3 regions of the Arthrobacter sp. NicSoilB8 genome follow, and region 3 is predicted to be linked to each of the others. Evidence: riboswitches for the same ligand, from Rfam matches in the RefSeq annotation. Region 3 holds a riboswitch; each other region holds the start of a gene.
What was found. A riboswitch is a leader RNA that binds a small molecule or an ion and turns the genes downstream of it on or off. The one in region 3 is predicted to bind cyclic di-AMP.
Positions count from the first base shown of each region.

Region 1: linked by a shared signal. The riboswitch ahead of LDO15_RS03395 (hypothetical protein) and the one ahead of LDO15_RS04090 (M23 family metallopeptidase) in region 3 are both predicted to bind cyclic di-AMP.
Region 2: linked by a shared signal. The riboswitch ahead of LDO15_RS12880 (hypothetical protein) and the one ahead of LDO15_RS04090 (M23 family metallopeptidase) in region 3 are both predicted to bind cyclic di-AMP.

Region 1 covers NZ_AP024655.1:726,291-732,058, forward strand. Annotated here, with positions in the region: gene LDO15_RS03385 (glycosyltransferase family 39 protein) at 1-665, opposite strand, end outside; gene LDO15_RS03390 (bifunctional glycosyltransferase family 2/GtrA family protein) at 666-2,186, opposite strand; gene LDO15_RS03395 (hypothetical protein) at 2,353-3,171, opposite strand; cyclic di-AMP (ydaO/yuaA leader) riboswitch at 3,171-3,358, opposite strand; gene LDO15_RS03400 (HAMP domain-containing sensor histidine kinase) at 3,487-5,115, opposite strand; gene LDO15_RS03405 (response regulator transcription factor) at 5,119-5,768, opposite strand, start outside.
Region 2 covers NZ_AP024655.1:2,860,041-2,865,808, forward strand. Annotated here, with positions in the region: gene LDO15_RS12865 (VTT domain-containing protein) at 1-494, shown strand, start outside; gene LDO15_RS12870 (response regulator transcription factor) at 500-1,174, shown strand; gene LDO15_RS12875 (HAMP domain-containing sensor histidine kinase) at 1,167-2,171, shown strand; gene LDO15_RS12880 (hypothetical protein) at 2,352-3,023, opposite strand; cyclic di-AMP (ydaO/yuaA leader) riboswitch at 3,028-3,232, opposite strand; gene LDO15_RS12885 (hypothetical protein) at 3,406-3,660, shown strand; gene LDO15_RS12890 (cation:proton antiporter) at 3,816-5,021, shown strand; gene LDO15_RS12895 (DNA alkylation repair protein) at 5,058-5,756, opposite strand.
Region 3 covers NZ_AP024655.1:895,545-901,312, forward strand. Annotated here, with positions in the region: gene LDO15_RS04075 (MFS transporter) at 1-372, shown strand, start outside; gene serC (phosphoserine transaminase) at 362-1,492, opposite strand; gene LDO15_RS04085 (metal-dependent transcriptional regulator) at 1,838-2,533, shown strand; cyclic di-AMP (ydaO/yuaA leader) riboswitch at 2,684-2,897, shown strand; gene LDO15_RS04090 (M23 family metallopeptidase) at 2,902-3,723, shown strand; cyclic di-AMP (ydaO/yuaA leader) riboswitch at 3,846-4,029, shown strand; gene LDO15_RS04095 (NlpC/P60 family protein) at 4,325-5,083, shown strand; gene LDO15_RS04100 (HNH endonuclease) at 5,308-5,768, shown strand, end outside.

The DNA.
Region 1 (5,768 bases), 170 kb from region 3:
GCCGCGAGCCATTTCCAGCCGGCCTTCTCGATGGCGCGGGTAGTGAGGTAGGCGGCCAGGACCAGGCACAGGGTGAGCATGGCATCCGGGTTGTTGAACCGGAACATGAGGGCGGCCACGGGGGTCAGTGCCAGGGCGCCGCCGGCGAGGAGGCCCGCCGCCGGTCCGGACACGCGCTTGACAGTCAGGTAGAGGAGACCGGCGGCGGCCACGCCCATGAGTGCCTGGGGGATGAGCATGCTCAGTGCCGAGAATCCGAAGATCCGTCCCGCGAGGGCCGGGATCCAGAGGGCGGCCGGCGGCTTGTCCACCGTGATGGCGTTGCCGGCGTCGAGCGAGCCGAACAGCAGCGCGGTCCAGTCCTTGGTCCCGGCCTGGATTGCCGCGGCGTAGAAGGAATTGGCGTAGCCGGTGGCTTCCAGGTTCCACAGGTACAACACCGCAGTGAGCACCAGCAGCAGGGCTGCGGAGGGCCGGACCCAACGCGCCTGCGGTCCGAACAGCAGGCGTTCCCGGCGGCTCCGGGGTACGGGCGGGCCTGATACGGGCGGGTGCGGCGCCGTCCCGGCTGGCTCGGGCGCCGGGGCGGGCGTTTCCTGGACCGGCGGGCTGCCGGCGGGCGAACCGGCCCGGGCTCCGCCGGTGGGGCTGATGGTTGCCGTCATTTATTTGGCCGTTTCTGTGCGGGGGAGGGAAGCATCGGTGCCGCTTTGCGCGGGAACAGCATCGGGGGCGCCCTGCGCCGGAAGGTCGGGGATGGGTCTGTTGCGGAAGACCACCAACCGGAAGAGCAGGAATTTGACGGCCGTGGCCGCCAGGTTGGCGGCGGTGACCGTGACGAGTTCGAGCCAGCGGTCCGGGGACCCGCCTGACGCGCCGTGAACCAGGGCGAGGGCGCCCGAGGTCAGGGCGAGCCCGATCCCGAAGACCAGCAGTCCCTCGAAGTGGTGGCGTGCCGCCTGGCTGCGTCCTTGGATGCCGAATGTGAAGCGCCGGTTGGCCGCTGTGTTGGCCACGGCGGTGGTGAGCAACGCGAGGAAGTTGGCCAGCTGCGGGTCCATGATCCCGCGGCAGAGCAGGAAGATCACCAGGTACGCGAGGGTGGAGGCCACCCCGATGCTGCCGAAGCGGACGAGCTGTCCGAAGAGGCTTCCGCCGGGGCTTTGTTCCTGGGACCGTGATGAGGCCGGCAGCGGCCCGCGGGCCAGGGCGGCACGCAGTTCGGGAACCGGAATCCGGCCGGAGACCAGGTCACGGCTCAGCCGTGCCATGCCGCGCAGGTCCGCGAGGGCAGTCTGGATGATGTCCACGCTGGAATCGGGGTCGTCGGTCCAGTCCACCGGGACTTCGTGGACGCGCAGGCCGCACTTTTCGGCCAGGACCAGCAGTTCGGTGTCGAAGAACCAAGCGTTGTCCAGCGTGTGGGGCAGCAGCTGCCGTGCCACGTCCGCCCGGATTGCCTTGAAGCCGCACTGCGCGTCGCTAAAGTGGGCGCCGAGGAGTGACTGCAGCAGGAAGTTGTAGCTGCGCGAGATGAATTCCCGTTTGGGGCCGCGGACGACGCGCGAGTTGCGGGTCAGCCGGGTCCCGATCGCCAGGTCGGAGTGCCCCGAAATGAGCGGGGCGAGGAGGGGACCGAGCGCTGCCAGATCGGTGGAGAGGTCCACGTCCATGTATGCCAGGACCGGCGACGGCGAGGCAAGCCATACCTTGCGAAGGGCATGGCCGCGGCCTTTTTCGGCCATGTGGACCACGTTCACCTCGCGCAGCTCGCGGGCTACGCGTTCGGCCGTCTTGAGCGTCCCGTCGGTGCTGGCGTTGTCCGCCACGGTGATCCGGAACGGGTGCGGGAAGGAGCCGAGAAGGTAAGTATGGAGCCGGCGCAGGCAAGCTTCGAGGTCCCGTTCCTCGTTGAAGACCGGGATGGCGACATCCAGCACCGGTGTGCTGGTACGCGTGTCTATGGGTGAGCGCCGGCTGCCGTGGCTGGTCAGAGGCCCGTCAAACGGGCCAGGGACGGGAGTATCGGCCAGCACATGCCCCGATGAGGCAGGCCCGGACGGTGCAGGCCCGGACAGTGCAGACCCGGACGGTGCACGTTCTGACGTGGCGGCGGACGCCGCCGGACCGGCCGGCGGCGCCGCGGAGCGGGGAAGGGTTCCTGTGCCCTGGTCTGTGAATGTCATGGCTCAACTTTCCCGGCGGCCCATATGAGGGCTTTAGGGTCAAGCTGTGCGGGGGCTGTGGAAGTTCGGCCCGCTCCCGGTATGGCACACGCCTAAGAGGCCCCGGATCACGAGGATCCGGGGCCTCCAAGGAGGGGCTGGGCAGGCGGGGCCGGCTGGTGCCGGCTTAGTACCAGTTGTGCGCCAAGTGGAAGTTCAGGGCGCCGCAGGGTGAGCCGTAGCGCGTCTTGACGTAGTTCAGGCCCCAGTTGATCTGGGTCCGGTAGTTCGTCAGGTAATCGGCGCCGGCGCTCGCCATCTTCGAGGCTGGCAGGGACTGGACCACGCCGTAGGCGCCGCTGCTGGGGTTCTTGGCGGTCGTCTTCCAGTCCGATTCCTTGGTCCAGAGCTTCTGCAGGCACTGCATCTGGCCCGGAGCCCAGCCGTAGCTGCCCAGCTGGGCGGCGGCGTAGGCCTGCGCGCCGGCGGGATCGTCGACTGCGACCGGAGCCGCCGCCGGAGCCGGTGCTGCCACGGGAGCGGGAGCCGGCGCAGGTGCTGCCGCGGGTGCCGCTGCAGGAGCGGGTGCGGGGGCCGCGGCGGGTGCCGGTGCGGGCGCGGGGGCAGCAGCAGCCGGGGCGGCCGGCGGTTCGGCGGCCTTAACTTCCGGGAGCGTGGGGGCCACGTTTTTTCCCGCCGGAGCGGTGGGAGCAGCGATCTGGACGCGTTCGAAGTTGAGCTTGGCCAGCGGGTCGGCACTGGTGGCCGTCGAGGTGTTCGCAACATTCGCCCCGTGCGTTCCCGGTTCTGCTGCCTGGCTGGCGGCGGCGCCGCCCACCAGCATTGCGCAGGCGACGGTGACGACGGCGGCGCGGTGGCCGGTGATGCCGAGCCCGGTGGCCAGCCGCGACAGGGCGGATGCCTGCTTGGCTGGTTCGGCGCGGTGACGCGACTTCGTGGAGTGTGCAACGCCGTCAGGGCGCGTTTGTACCTGGAGTTCAGTCATGATCGCCTCTCAACGCCTGCGGAGTTAGCTGTCGGGTTCGGATGAGGTCATCCGGCCGCACGGAAAAGTCACGTGTCGGCTTCACCCCAAGGGCGCATATGTGCAGAATGCCCGGGAACTCTGGGTCCCCCGCCTCTGCCTCGTCTAGCGGAATCCGGGAAGCGGCAGAGTTTGGCGTCCATCCGGATGTGCGGCGCCGATGGCAGCGCACTCCTACGACGCTACAGGACGGCGACGCTTAAGTCACATTTTGGTAACAGGAGTCACAGCGGCGGGGTGTCGGCTTGTGTAGACCCTTGGGCCGCATTCGTGGGCTTACGCGGGCGCGGATGGGGGTGCCGCGGGCAGCCGAACGGCGAACTCCGTCCGGCCGGGCCTGGACGTGACCTCGACGGTCCCTCCGTGGGCCTCCACGATCGACTGGACAATGGACAGGCCCAACCCGCTCGTCCCCTCGGAGGTCGGCGCGGGAGCCGCCATGCCCGCAGCTCTGGAGGCTGCGGACAAACCGCCGGAAACCGTGCCGGAAAGGGTGCCGGACGCAGTGCGGGCTCCCGCCGCTGCGACCGCAGGCTGGGCGGCGGTGCCCGCCCGATTGGTGCGCGAGGCGTCGGCCCGGGCGAAGCGGGCGAAGACGCGTCCGACGAATTCGGGGTCGATGCCGCTGCCGTTGTCCGTCACTGTGACCACCGCGCTGCCGTCAGCCGAACGCATGACCCCCGTGACCACCTTCGTCCCGGGTTCCGTGTGCTTGCGTGCGTTGGACAGGAGGTTGGCGAGGACCTGGTGCAGCTGGGTCGCATCCCCCCGCACCACCACGGGCTCGTCCGGGAGTTCCAGCTGCCAGATGCGGTCCGGGGCCATGACCTTTTCATCGCTCACCGTCTCGATGGCCAGCTGGGTGAGGTCGACGTCGGTGACCTTGAGCGGCTGCCCCTCGTCCAGCCGTGCCAGCAGTAGCAGGTCTTCCACGAGGGTGGTCATGCGCTCGGACTGGCTCTGCACGCGGGCGAGGGATTTCTCGCCGTCGGGCGTGAAGTGCTCGGTCATCCGCATCAGCTCGGTGTAGCCGCGGATGGCCGTGAGCGGAGTGCGGAGCTCGTGCGAGGCGTCGGCAACGAACTGCCGCACCTTCATTTCGCTTTCCTGCCGTGCCTCGAGGGCGTTGGAGACGTTGTCCAGCATCTGGTTCAGCGCGTAACCCACGCTGCCCACCTCGGTTCCCGGATGGGCCACCGACGCCGGGACGCGCACCCCGAGCGCCACCTCGCCCGCGTCCAGCGGGAGGCGGGAAACCTTGGTGGCAACCTCGGAGAGCTGTTCCAGCGGCTTCATGGTCCGCCGGATCACAGCCGTCCCGGCGAGGCCGATCAGCACGAGCCCGCCCGCGGAGACCACCACCATGGTCCAGACCAGCGAGGCCAGGGTGTTTTGTTTTTCTGCCAGCGGGAGCCCGGTAACGATCACGTCGCCGTAGGGTGCACGCACGGCAGTGAGCCGGTAGTCCCCGGCCGAGAGGGTCCGGTCCACCGGCAGCCCGTTCGGGGTGAGCGCCAGGAGGACGGCGTTGTCGTCCGGGGAAAGGCTCTTGCGGGTGGCGTCCCCGGCCAGGAAGCCGGGGTTGCTGACCTCTCCGCCCTGTATGCGTGCGTTGAGCGTGCCGATGCCCTGCCCCCGGGCCTCAAGAGGGTCCGGACGCCCGTCCGGGTTGCCGGACACGGGCCGGCCGAACTCGCTCGAGCGGTGGGAGGCCTGGCTGAGCTGGTCATCGAGCTGCCGGGTCAGGAACAAGTCCATGGAGGCATAGCTGAACAGTCCCACAGCGCCGCAGATGGCCACGAGCAACGCCATGGCCACGAGGACCAGTCGGGTGCGCAAGTGCCACGTGGAGGGGTTGCGCCAATCGCGCCCGGGGACGCGGGTCACACCGGAAAGTGAGGGCACGGATCAGTCCGCCGGCTTGAGGACGTAGCCTGCGCCTCGCACGGTGTGGATCATGGGCGCGTGGTTGGCGTCGACCTTCTTGCGGAGGTAGGAAATGTACAGTTCCACGATGTTCGCCTGGCCGCCGAAGTCATAGTCCCAGACCCGGTCCAGAATCTGGGCCTTGCTGATGACCCGCTTGGGGTTCTCCATGAGGTAGCGCAGCAGTTCGAACTGCGTGGCGGTCAGGTGCAGCTCCTCGCCGGCCCGGGTGACTTCACGAGTATCGACATTGAGCACAAGGTCGCCCACCACGAGTTCGGCGGTGTCCATGGCGGCCACCCCGGAGCGCTGGACCAGCCGGTGCAGGCGCAGCAGGACCTCTTCCATGCTGAACGGCTTCGTGACGTAGTCGTCGCCGCCCGCCGCCAGACCGGTAATGCGGTCCTGGACGGCGTCCTTGGCCGTCAGGAACAGCGCCGGCACCTCCGGCGCGAACGCGCGGATCCTGCTGAGCAGCTCGACGCCGTCGAACCCGGGAAGCATCACGTCCAGCACCAGCACGTCGGGACGGAATTCCTTGGCAAGCCGGACCGCAGCGGGCCCGTCGGCCGCCACGGCCACGGACCAGCCTGCCATCCGCAGGCCCATGCTCATGAGTTCGGAGAGGCTGG
Region 2 (5,768 bases), 2.0 Mb from region 3:
TGGGGCGCACCTTCGGCCGGCGATGGTTCAAGGACGATGCCCGGATCCTGAAGACGGCACACCTGACCACGACGGAAGACTTCTTCCGGCGGCACGGCGGCGCCGCCGTCGTGCTGGCCCGCTTCGTGCCGATGGTCAGGACGTTTGCCCCGCTCAGCGCCGGGATTGCGCGCTATGAATACAAGTACTTCACCCTCTGGAACGTCACCGGCGCGGTGGCCTGGTCAGCCTCCGTCACGCTTCTGGGCACCTGGCTGGGACACTTTGACATCATCGCCAAGAACATCGACGCCATTGCCGTCGCCTTGGTCCTCGTCTCGGTCGTGCCGGGGGCCGTGCAGCTCCTGCGCCGCCGCACCCACCGACGCACGGACACCGGCAACACGGCTGCGGGAACCGGGGACGGCAACACGGCTGCGGGAACCGGGGACGGCGACACGGCTGCGGGAACTGGGGACGGACTGCGGACCCGGGAAATGGCCGCGGAAGAATAGGTGCCATGACAACCGCTGACCGCCCGTCCCTGCTGCTGGTCGAGGACGACGGTGTCCTGGGGCCACTCATCGCCGAGCTCCTGGAGCCGGATTACCAGGTCCGGCTGGTGACCGACGGCCGTGACGGCCTGCACCTGGGGCTGACCCAGGCCTGGGACGTGATGGTGATTGACCGCGGGCTCCCCGTAATGGACGGCATCGCCCTCATCGCGGCGTTGCGGTCCAAAGGCATCGCCACGCCCATCCTGATCCTGACCGCCCTGGGCGATGCCGGCGAGAAAGTCCGGGGACTCGACGCCGGCGCCAACGATTACGTGACCAAGCCGTTCGACGCCGCCGAGCTGGCAGCACGCCTGCGTGCCCTGACGCGCACCTTTGCTCCGGCCGCGGCACCGTTGACGATCGGAGACTGGGAACTCGACCCGGCGCAACGCACCGTCCGGTCTGTCTATGGGCATGCGGTGTCACTGACAGCGAAAGAAGCCCAGCTCCTGGCGGCCCTTGCCGCGGAACCTGACCGGGTTTTCACCCGGGACGAACTCCTCGCGGCGTACTTCCACGCTTCCGACCAGCCCGGCATGATCGATACCTACGTTCACCACCTTCGCCGGAAGGTCGCCAAGGCCGTCATCCGCACCGTTCACGGCGTCGGCTACCAGATCGGCGACGCCAGTGAGTAATGCAGGGACCGACGGCGAAAATCCGGACCGCTCCACGCTGCGCAAGGCCTCGCTCAAGGTCGCCCTGCGGATCAGCGCCGCGTGCGCGGTCATGGTTCTCGGGCTCCTCGCCGCCACGGCCCTTTATCTCATGAATCAGCTCGCACATCCGGAAGTGCCGGGCCCGGCGGCCGGGACGGCCTACGCCTACCTGGATTCCAAGGATGTGCTCGAAGCCATGGTCATCGCCGGCGTGGCGGGAATCGTGCTGGCGGGCTTCGTCGGGTGGCTCAGCGCGCGCAGCGCCATCCGGCCCCTCGGCGACGCCTTGGCCCGGCAGCGGCGCTTCGTCCAGGACGCCAGCCACGAACTGCGCACGCCTTTGACCATCCTGGACACCCGGATCCAGCTCGCCCAGCGCAACACCGAACCCGAATCCAGGCAGGGCCAGGACCTGGCCCGGATCCGTGAGGACGCCGCCACGCTGACCGGAATTGTCAACGAACTGCTCCTCGCGGCAACCACGGACGCCCCGGACCGCTCGGCGCCGCCCGCCGATCTGGCCGGCGCCGCCGCCGGCGTCGCCGGGAGCCTTCAGCCGGTGGCCGGCCAGCGGGACGTGCGCCTGGATTTCTCCGCCGAGGCCCGGCCGCTGGCCCGGATCGACGCGAACGCTCTGCGCCGTGCGGTACTGGCCCTGGCTGACAACGCCCTCGCCCACACCCCTCCGGGCGGCCGCGTCAGCATCACGACGTCGATCGAGCAGCACCGCGCGGTCATCACCGTGGCGGACACGGGGACCGGCATCACGGGTGTGGATCAGGCCCGGATTTTTGATCGCTTCGTGCGGGCCTCCGCTACCGGCGGATCACAGGGACAGCGGAGCTTTGGCATCGGGCTGGCCCTGGTCCGGGAGATCGCGGTCGCTGCAGGCGGTTCCGTCGAGGTGGCCTCGACCGGTCCTGGGGGAACCGTCATGAAGATGACGCTCCCGCTGGCGGGCGTCGGAAATCCGTGAGAAGTCCGGACCCGCGCCGGGCGGACCATGACAATCATGCCCAGATCAATAAGCCCAGGCCAACCTGACCCATAGTAATCGGACATAGGAAAGACCGGCGATCGCTTGCCCCCAAGGGAATTCGATCGCCGGTCTTTCCGGTCTGGCTAATCCCGGGGGGACTGTTTGGCCCCTGCGGGCTTAGGCCCGGACGAAGGTCACGCCGCCGGTGGCGGTGAGCCAGGACAGCGGGTGGACCATCGTCGCGTTGACGCCGTTCATGCCGCCGCTGACTACCTGGCCGTTGCCGGCGTAGATGCCGACGTGGCCGGACTGGACCACCATGTCGCCGGGCTGCGGGGTCGCCACAATGGTTCCGAGGCCAAGGAAGGCGCGGGGGCCGATGTCGCCGACGGGCTTGCCCGCTGCGCCCAGGGCCTTTTCCACCATGGCGGTGCAGTCCTGGGTGATGCCCAGCTGGCTGTAGGCGGCCGAGAGCATGATGGCGTTCCGGCCACCGGCGGGCGCCGCAGCCGGGGCGGCGGCCGGAGCAGCCTGCACCTGCACGGTTGCCTTCGGTGCCGCCGCAGGCGCTGCGGGAGCCACTGCGGGAGCCGCGGCAATAGCCTTGGGCTGTTCGATGACGGGAGCGGCGACCGTGGCCACCGCGGGGCGGTCAAAGCTGATCTTGACGCTTGAATCGGCGCTGACCGGCGCGCTGACGAGTCCCTTGACGTCCAGAGTGGACGCCGGAGCGGAGTCGCGCTTCGCAGGTGCCGCGGCAGCGTTGGCTGCCATTCCGCTGGTGAGGACCAGGCCGGATGCGGCGGCGAGGACGGTGGCATGGCGCGCAAAAGTACGGATTGAAGACATGGATGTAGCCTCTCCCAATGCCTGCGAGGTGAGCTGTCGGATTCGGATGGGAGTCACCCGGCCGCACTCAAGGGCCCGTCGTTGCGGGCGCTGTGCGGCTTCACCCCAAGACCTGCATCTATCAGCAGGCCAAAAGTGGTTTCCCCGTCTCTGCCGGTCGTTGATGCGAGTTACCCCCGGGCCGCGGCAGAGTTAGGCAATCGGCTGGGGAGCGCCCGTATCGGAGACAACAGGCACATGTCCACGGTAGCGCGAACCGCACCCGAATGTCACATTAAGGTAACGGAGGCCACGGTGCCGGCCGGCAAATGCCCGTAGGGCGCCACGGCTTTTCGCACATAGGATGATGCCACCAGCACCACCTTCGAAGCGGAGGCCCGAAATGAACAGCCACTGTGTCGCCATCTGCCAGTTGAGCAACCAGCCCCAGGAGGATTTCGACGTCAACACCGAACTGCTGATCCTGGACGGCGGGGACGTCCACGTGTCCACCTGGGATGCTGAACCGCGGGACGGCGGCTTCGACGAGCACGTCCTGAACGACCGGGTGGACGCGCTCGGGTTCATGGTGGTCAATGACTGGGCCTTCCTGGACGGGAAGGCGTATGCGGTAGTGGAGCGGCGGACTGCACCTTAGACGCAGGCACCTTAGACGCACGGCACAGTTGGCGCACGGCACCGCAGAGGGGACTAATCTCATTCCATGATGAAGGAGCCGACGGCCGGCATCACCGCCATCCCGGTCGCGCTTGCCTGCCCGACAGTCCAACGGCCGGCCTGCAGCGGCGAGCCGTGACGTTCCTGTCCTTGGCGCTGATCGCCGTCGTCGCACTGGCCGGCCCGCTGCTGGCACTGCCGGTGCGCTGGCGGTTGCCTGTGGTGCTGGGTGAACTGCTCGCCGGCATCGTGATCGGGCGGTCGGGATTGGCCCTCGTGGACCCCTCCGATCCGACGTTTAGCCTGCTGGCCAACATCGGGTTCGCGCTGATGATGTTTGTGGCCGGAACCCACGTTCCCGTGAGGGATCCTCAGATCCGCTCCGCCCTCGGCAAGGGGGCCCGCCGGGCGACGGCGGCGGCGGCGGCGGCGGTGGCAGTCGGCACCGGCATCGGCCTGCTCTTCGGGACTGGTCATGCCCCGCTCTACGTCGTGCTGCTGGCGTCCTCTTCGGCTGCCCTGGTCCTTCCAATCGTCGATTCGCTGCGCCTGGGCGGACCCGATGTCGTCGCCATGACAGCGCAGGTGGCAATCGCCGACATCGCCTGCATTGTGGCGCTGCCGCTCCTGGTGGATCCGCCCCACGCCGGCCGGGCGGCGCTCGGCGCACTCACCGTGACCGGCTGTGCGGTGGCGCTCTATGTCGCGCTGCGCTGGCTGGAGGACAAGGGCATCCGCGGGCGCGTGCACCGTCTCTCGGAAAACCGCAAGTTCGCCCTCGAGCTGAGGTTCCAACTGGCGGCGCTGTTTGCAATGGCCGGCGTGGCGACTTTCAGCAACGTGTCGGTGATGATGGCGGGTTTTTCCTTCGGCCTGGTGGTGGCCGCCGTCGGCGAACCGCGGCGGCTGGCCCGGCAGCTGTTCGCCCTTAGCGACGGCTTCCTGGGGCCGGTGTTTTTCGTCTGGCTGGGAGCCTCATTGACGCTGAGGGACCTGGCCGGGCATCCGGACATGATTGGTCTGGGCCTGGCCCTGGGTGCCGGGACGCTGCTGACGCACGCCGGCCTGGTGTTCCTCGGGCTCCCGCTGCCCCTCGGGGTGTTGTCCGCGGCCCAGCTCGGCGTGCCCGTGGCGGCGGCGAGCATCGGGACGCAGCTGCAGGTGCTGCTCCCCGGCGAGGCCGCCGCGCTGCTGGTGGGCGCACTGGTCACCATCGCCGCGAGCGCTGTTGCCGGTTCACGGGCGGCCAGGACGTTCGCGCTTCCCGCGAATTCCGGCGGAAAATCCGGCGGGGCCGGCACCATTGTCGGCCCAGGCGACCCGGGCGATCCCCAAGGCTGAGCGAGGGCGCGGGCAGCCGCTGCCGGGGCGGACCGGTCACCCTCGGGCGGACGTGAACTGCAGCTCGGGCCTCTTCTTCGCCATCTCCGCCAGGACCCGGGAAACCGCCTCCCGGACCACCGCGCCGTCGGTGAGGGCGTCGGCGTCGGCCTCGGAAGTGAACCTCCCGGAGGTCCCGTCGAGCACGGAAACGGCGTGGCGGACGAATCTGTCCCAGTCCCCTGCGCCCGCGCGCAGCGCCAGCAGCGGCGAGAGCAGCGCGGCCCGGCGCAGCCAGGCGTCAGGCTCACGCACCCACCGGTCCAGCACGCTGTCGGCCCGCACCCGGCTCAGTACGTCGAGTCCGTTCACTAGGGGGCCGACGACGTCGACTGCGAGCGGGTCCACGAGGTCCCGCACCCTCGCCTCCCGGATGAAGCCCTCCAGCCGGGTGAGGTCGGAGTTGGTCAACAGCAACACATTCGTCTGCAGCAGCACCACCGCGGCCAGGCGCCGCTCGAAAACCGGCAACGCCCACAGTTCCGAGCTCAGCGCTGTGATCTCATCACGGGACAGCCCGGGATAGCGGCGGCCGGCGTTGCGGATGGTTCCCCGCACCGCACCCACGGAGGCGCCGTAAACCCGGAGCCCGCTGCCCCCGGGTTCCTTTCCCAGCCGGGACTGCAGTTCGTCCGCACGGCTCCAGGAACTCTCCTGCTGCAGCGCGGCGTCAATGAATTCGCCAGCATCACTCACGGGTCCATTCTT
Region 3 (5,768 bases):
GGGACTCCCATCGGCGCGCCGTTCGTCGGCTGGGTGGCCAACATCGCCGGCCCCCGCTGGTCCATGGCCGTTGCGGCCGTCGCCGGCCTGCTCGCGGCACTGATCGGGCTGGTGTGGATCATCCGGGCAAAGCAGCTGCGGCTCCACTTCAACCGCCGCGCGCGGGGTATGCGCTACTTCCGCCTGGAACCCGGAACCGGCGCGACCGGCTCCCGCCAGGGCGGTCAGCACGGTGATCAGCGGGGCGACCTGCTGGGCGCCCAGGGTGCGCAGCCGGGCGTGCGTCCCGACGGTCCTGCCGGGAACGACGACGGCGCCGCCGCGGCACCGGGCCGGGACGACGCCGTCGGACGCCGAGGCTCTACTTCTTGAGTTCCGCCACCACGAAATCGATGCATTCGAGCAGCGCAGAGACATCGTCCGGCTCGATTGCCACAAAGGTGGCGATGCGCAGCTGGTTCCGGCCCAGCTTGCGGTACGGCTCGGTGTCGACGATGCCGTTGGCGCGGAGCACCTTGGCGATGGCGGAGGCATCGACCGATTCGTCGAAGTCGATAGTAGCGATCACGTTGGAGCGGTCCTCGGCCCTGGCCACGAACGGGGTGGCGTAGCCGGATGCCTCGGCCCAGCGGTAGATCCGGCCGGCCGAATCAGCGGTCCGTGCCGAGGCGAAGTCCAGGCCGCCGTTGGCGTTGAGCCACTGCACCTGGGCATCCAGGGTGACCAGGGTGGCCAGCGCGGGGGTGTTGTAGGTCTGGTTCAGCCGCGAGTTGTCGATGGCCGTCTGAAGGTCCAGGAAATCGGGGATCCAGCGGTTGCTGGCCTTGATCTGTGCCGCCCGCTCCAGCGCGGCCGGGGAGAACAGGCCGAGCCACAGGCCGCCGTCGGATGCGAAGTTCTTCTGCGGCGCAAAGTAGTAGACGTCGGACTCCGCCACGTCCACGTCCAGCCCGCCCGCGGCCGACGTAGCATCCACCAGCACGAGCGAGCCTTCGTCGGCGCCTGCCACACGCCGGACGGGAGCGGCCACGCCGGTGGACGTCTCATTCTGCGGCCACGCGTAGACGTCGACGCCGGACTCCGCGACGGCGGTGGGACGCGTGCCGGGCTCGGCCTTGATGATGGAGGACTCGGCGAGGAACGGCGCCTTGTTGGTAGCCGAAGCAAACTTCGAACCGAACTCACCGAAGGACAGGTGCTGCGCCTTGTTCTCCACGAGCCCGAAGCTGGCAATGTCCCAGAACGCGGTGGAGCCGCCGACACCGAGGATCACTTCGTAGCCTTCCGGGGCACGGAAGAACTCGCTGAGGCCGCTGCGGACGGAGCCGACCAGGTTCTTCACGGGCGCCTGGCGGTGCGAGGTCCCCAGCAGCTTCGCCGATGCCGCGGCGAGGGCCTCCATCTGCTCCGGTCGGACCTTGGACGGCCCGGCGCCGAACCGTCCGTCCTGGGGGAGGAGGTTGGCGGGGATCGTGATGCTGGTGTCGCTCACAGTTGCTCCAATTTTCGGCTGGTTCGTAGCGTGGCTGGGAGATGGCCTGATGGGGATGGCTACAACGGACACCCCTCTTTATTCTGCCTTGCCATTTTGCCTCACAGGTCCCGGCGATACGGAAAATGGGCTGTCACAGTCCGGTCATTGAGACGCCGCGCGAAGGGCCGGAGGGCGGACGGCGTGAGGCCGCCCGGGCAGGACGAAGGATTATCCGGAGTAATTCAAAATAGGCTAGGCTGTCCTGCGAACGTACGGCGGATCTCGCCAGGGCGCATCCTGCACGCAGCCCGCACGCGGTACGGTGGGAATGACGCAAGGACTGCGCTCGAGGAGCTGAGCTGAATGACGGATCTGATCGATACCACGGAGATGTATCTTCGGACCATTCTGGAACTTGAAGAAGAAAACATCGTCGCCCTCCGCGCCCGCATCGCCGAACGGCTCCGCCACTCCGGCCCCACCGTTTCCCAGACCATCGGCCGGATGGAACGTGACGGGCTGGTGGTTGTTTCGGGCGACCGGCACCTTGAGCTGACAGAAACCGGGCGGAAACGCGCCGTCGGCGTGATGCGCAAGCACCGTCTCGCCGAACGTCTGCTGGCTGACGTGATCGGGCTCGACTGGGCCTACGTCCACGAGGAAGCCTGCCGCTGGGAGCACGTCATGAGTGAACGCGTCGAGCGACGCATCTTCGAGATGCTCAACCACCCCACGGTTTCGCCCTACGGGAACCCGATTCCGGGGCTTGCGGAACTGGGCGGTGCGCCCTCCGGCGCCCACATGGACGGGGTTGTGAACCTGCTGGACGCCATGGCCGGCTACGGTCCGGGCTCGCGGATCAGGGTCAACCGGCTCGCGGAGCCGATCCAGGTGGAACCGGAGCTCCTGGCCCAGCTCGACGAGGGCGGAATCCGGCCCGGTGCGCTGGTGTCGCTGGAGCGGGTCGGGGAGTACATCTCGGTCCGGGTCCCGGATATCGAAGGCGCGCTGGAGCTGCCGCCCGAGGTTGCCGCGCACGTGTTTGTAACAGTCGCCTGACCAGCCACGACGTCCCGGAGATGGGACGACCCATGAGTTGTGCACAAAAGCGATTACGGATTTATTACCGGGCGGCTTAATCGCCTATAGTTAGTGGCCAGTACCGATACCAAAGCGTTACCTGATCCGAAGCCGAGCCCTGCCAGCGGATCAGTCGCAGAACCACCTTCTGGCAGGGGCGGGGGAACCACTTTCGGCTGCTTCTTCGGCAGCCTTGGGGTGAAGTCCGTCAGCGGCAAGCAACTTCCACCGAGGGATCCCTGAGGATGCCCCTGTGTCTGGGCGCTTGCAACGGCGGACCGGGTCTTTGATCTCTCTGACCCGAATCCGACAGCTAACTTCGCAGGCTATCCAGAGAGGAACCGTTCTTGACCACCCAGACCGCCAGGGGCCGTCGCCGCGCGAGCGGTCCCGCTCCGGAGCCGCGTCCCGTACTCGCCTATACGGCCGAACGCCCGCGCGACGTGCACCGGGATGAACGCCGTCGCCGGCGCGGTCCGTTCCGTCAGGTAACGGACTTCGCAGCGGCCAGCGGCGTCGGGCAGAAGGCCGGGATCGCCCTGGCCGCAACCGGCCTGATCCTCACGGTAACGGTCCCCGTCACCAGCCCGGTCATGGCCTCGAACACCGACGGATCGGGCGCCCTGGCCGCCGCAGTGCAGCCGGATGTCACGGCTGCCGCCGCCGCGAAGGTCGATTTCAGCCGCACCGCCGTCACCACCAAGGGCGATCCGGACGGGAAGCTCAAGCAGCTGCTGAGTGCGCAGTCCGTGGGCAGCATCACCCGTGCGGCATCGGCCGGCACGCTCGGTGCGCCGCTGGACCAGATGGTCACGGCCTCGCCGTTCGGCTACCGCGTCAGCCCCATCACCGGCGGCGCGGGCGAGTTCCACCGCGGCCAGGATTACGTCGCCCAGTGCGGCACTCAGGTCCATGCAGCGGCCAGCGGCACCGTTACCTTCAACGGATGGCACCCCTACGGCGGCGGAAACCGCGTGGTGATCGATCACGGCAACGGCCTGGAGACCACGTACAACCACCTGTCCTCGTCGTCGGTCACGGTCGGCCAGAAGGTCTCCCGCGGCGATGTCATTGCGATGAGCGGCACCACGGGCGCCTCCACGGGCTGCCACCTTCACTTTGAAGTCATGGTCAACGGCGATGTCGTTGACCCGCTCGGCTGGCTCTAGAAAGATGATGGGCCGCTCTCAAATCCACGCGACACGCCGTGATCTGAATGTGACATTGGGTCCGGACTCCTGTAGGGTTTGAAGCACGCCAACTTTTCCGAAGTTGGCGCTCTTGAGTGGATTGCCTAGCTCTGCCACCGCTCAAGGTCCGTTCGCATTACATCGTCTGGCAGGGGCGGGGGAACCAATTTTGGCCTTCGAAAGAAGGCCTTGGGGTTAAGTCGCAACGCTTCCCAGGAAGCAGCGCGGCCGGGTGACTCCCATCCGAATCCGACAGCTCACCTCGTAGGCATTGGGAGAGGCTACTTTCGTGTCTTCACGCCACAATGCTGCGCGTCTGCGCACTGGCGCGGCTCTTATGAGCCCGCTGAAATCCATGTCTCGTGCCGCCCTTGCCGGCGCCCGGATTGGATCACGTTCCGCTGGCTCGATTTCCACTGAGTCCGGACAGCATGCAGTTCCCGCTTTTGGCGCGTCTTCGCAGTACACCCTTCGCTAAGTAACCCATTTCGGGGCGATCCGGCGTACCCCCAAGATGCCGGAGCGTCCTCAGTCCGCGCCCAAAAACGCGCGGTCCAAGGATCACGAAAGAGAGAACTTAATGACTACTCGTGCAACCATTGCACGGCACCGCGCCGAGGTCACCAAGACCAACTCGCTGGCTGTTATTGCCAAGGCAGTCGGCGACAACGCCGGCGGCATGGGCCGTCAGGCCGCGGTCATCGCCGCAGCTTCCGGTCTGGTTCTGACCAGTGGAATCGCAGCCAACGCTGCTGAGACCAACGTTCAGCGCGAATCCACCTCCGCTTCCGCCCTTGAGGTCCAGGCGTCCGCTCCGGCCACGATCTCGGCCGCGTCCACCATTGCGATCTCCTACGAGAAGCCCGCCGTCACCACGTCGCCGGCTCCCGTCGTCGAGGCTCCCAAGCCCGTCGTGCAGGTCCAGGACGCCACGGCTTCCCAGGCCGGCGGCGCCCAGCTTGGCGTCAGCGGCGGCGTCGCTGCGCAGGCTCCCGCCGGCATCGGAAGCGGCGCCGGGGCGACCATCGCCGCTGCCGCCTACGCACAGATCGGCGTGGCGCAGGACTGCACCGCCCTCGCCACCAACGCCCTGGCCGCGGCCGGCATCCACTACCACGGCTGGCCGGCAGGTTACCTGTCCCTCGGCCGCACCGTGAGCGCCGCCGAAGCACGTCCGGGCGACCTCGCCTACTACCAGAACGGCGGCGTGGGCCTGGCCCACATCGCTGTTTACGTCGGCAACGGCATGGCCGTCCACGGCGGCTGGAACGGTGGCACCACCGCGCTGTACAGCGTGAACGTCGGCTCCGGCCCGGTCTTCATCCGCGTCGGCGGCTAGGCACAAGCCCTCCGCACTTCAAAAGACCCCCGCCTCTTGTGAGGCGGGGGTCTTTTGCGTTACCGCCTCATTAACTTTCCGCGTCAATCACCGCGTCCGTGAAAAAATATTCGGTGATCCGGCAGTTGAGTGTTTACTCTTGTCTTGTCGATCCATAGCCCGACCATGCACAGGGCAGCCGGCCCTCGTGCCCCTGGCGGGTGCGGCCGTGAAGAGGTATGCGGATGCGCACACTCGTTCTGAATGCTGGATATGAACCGCTGGCGGTAGTGACCTTCCGCCGGGCGCTAGTCCTTGTCCTGACCGGAAAGGCCAGCGTCGTGGCCGAAGGTGAGGACCCTGTCGTCGGCCCCCAGGACATTTTGGGCCGCCCCTCCGTGATCCTCCTGAACCGGTACATCCGGCCGCGGTACAACACGATGACAGCGGTCAGCCGCCGCGGCGTGCTCCGCCGCGATGCCCACCGCTGCGCCTACTGCGGCAAGGCTGCCCACACCATCGACCACGTCCAGCCCAAGTCCCGGGGCGGCGCCGATTCCTGGGAGAACCTGGTCGCGGCCTGCCTGCGCTGCAACAACGCCAAGGGAGACCATACGCCAGCGGAGATGGGCTGGAAGGTCGGGTTCGTGCCGGGGCCGCCGAAGGGCACCATCTGGCAGATCAAGGAACTCGAAAAGCCGACGCC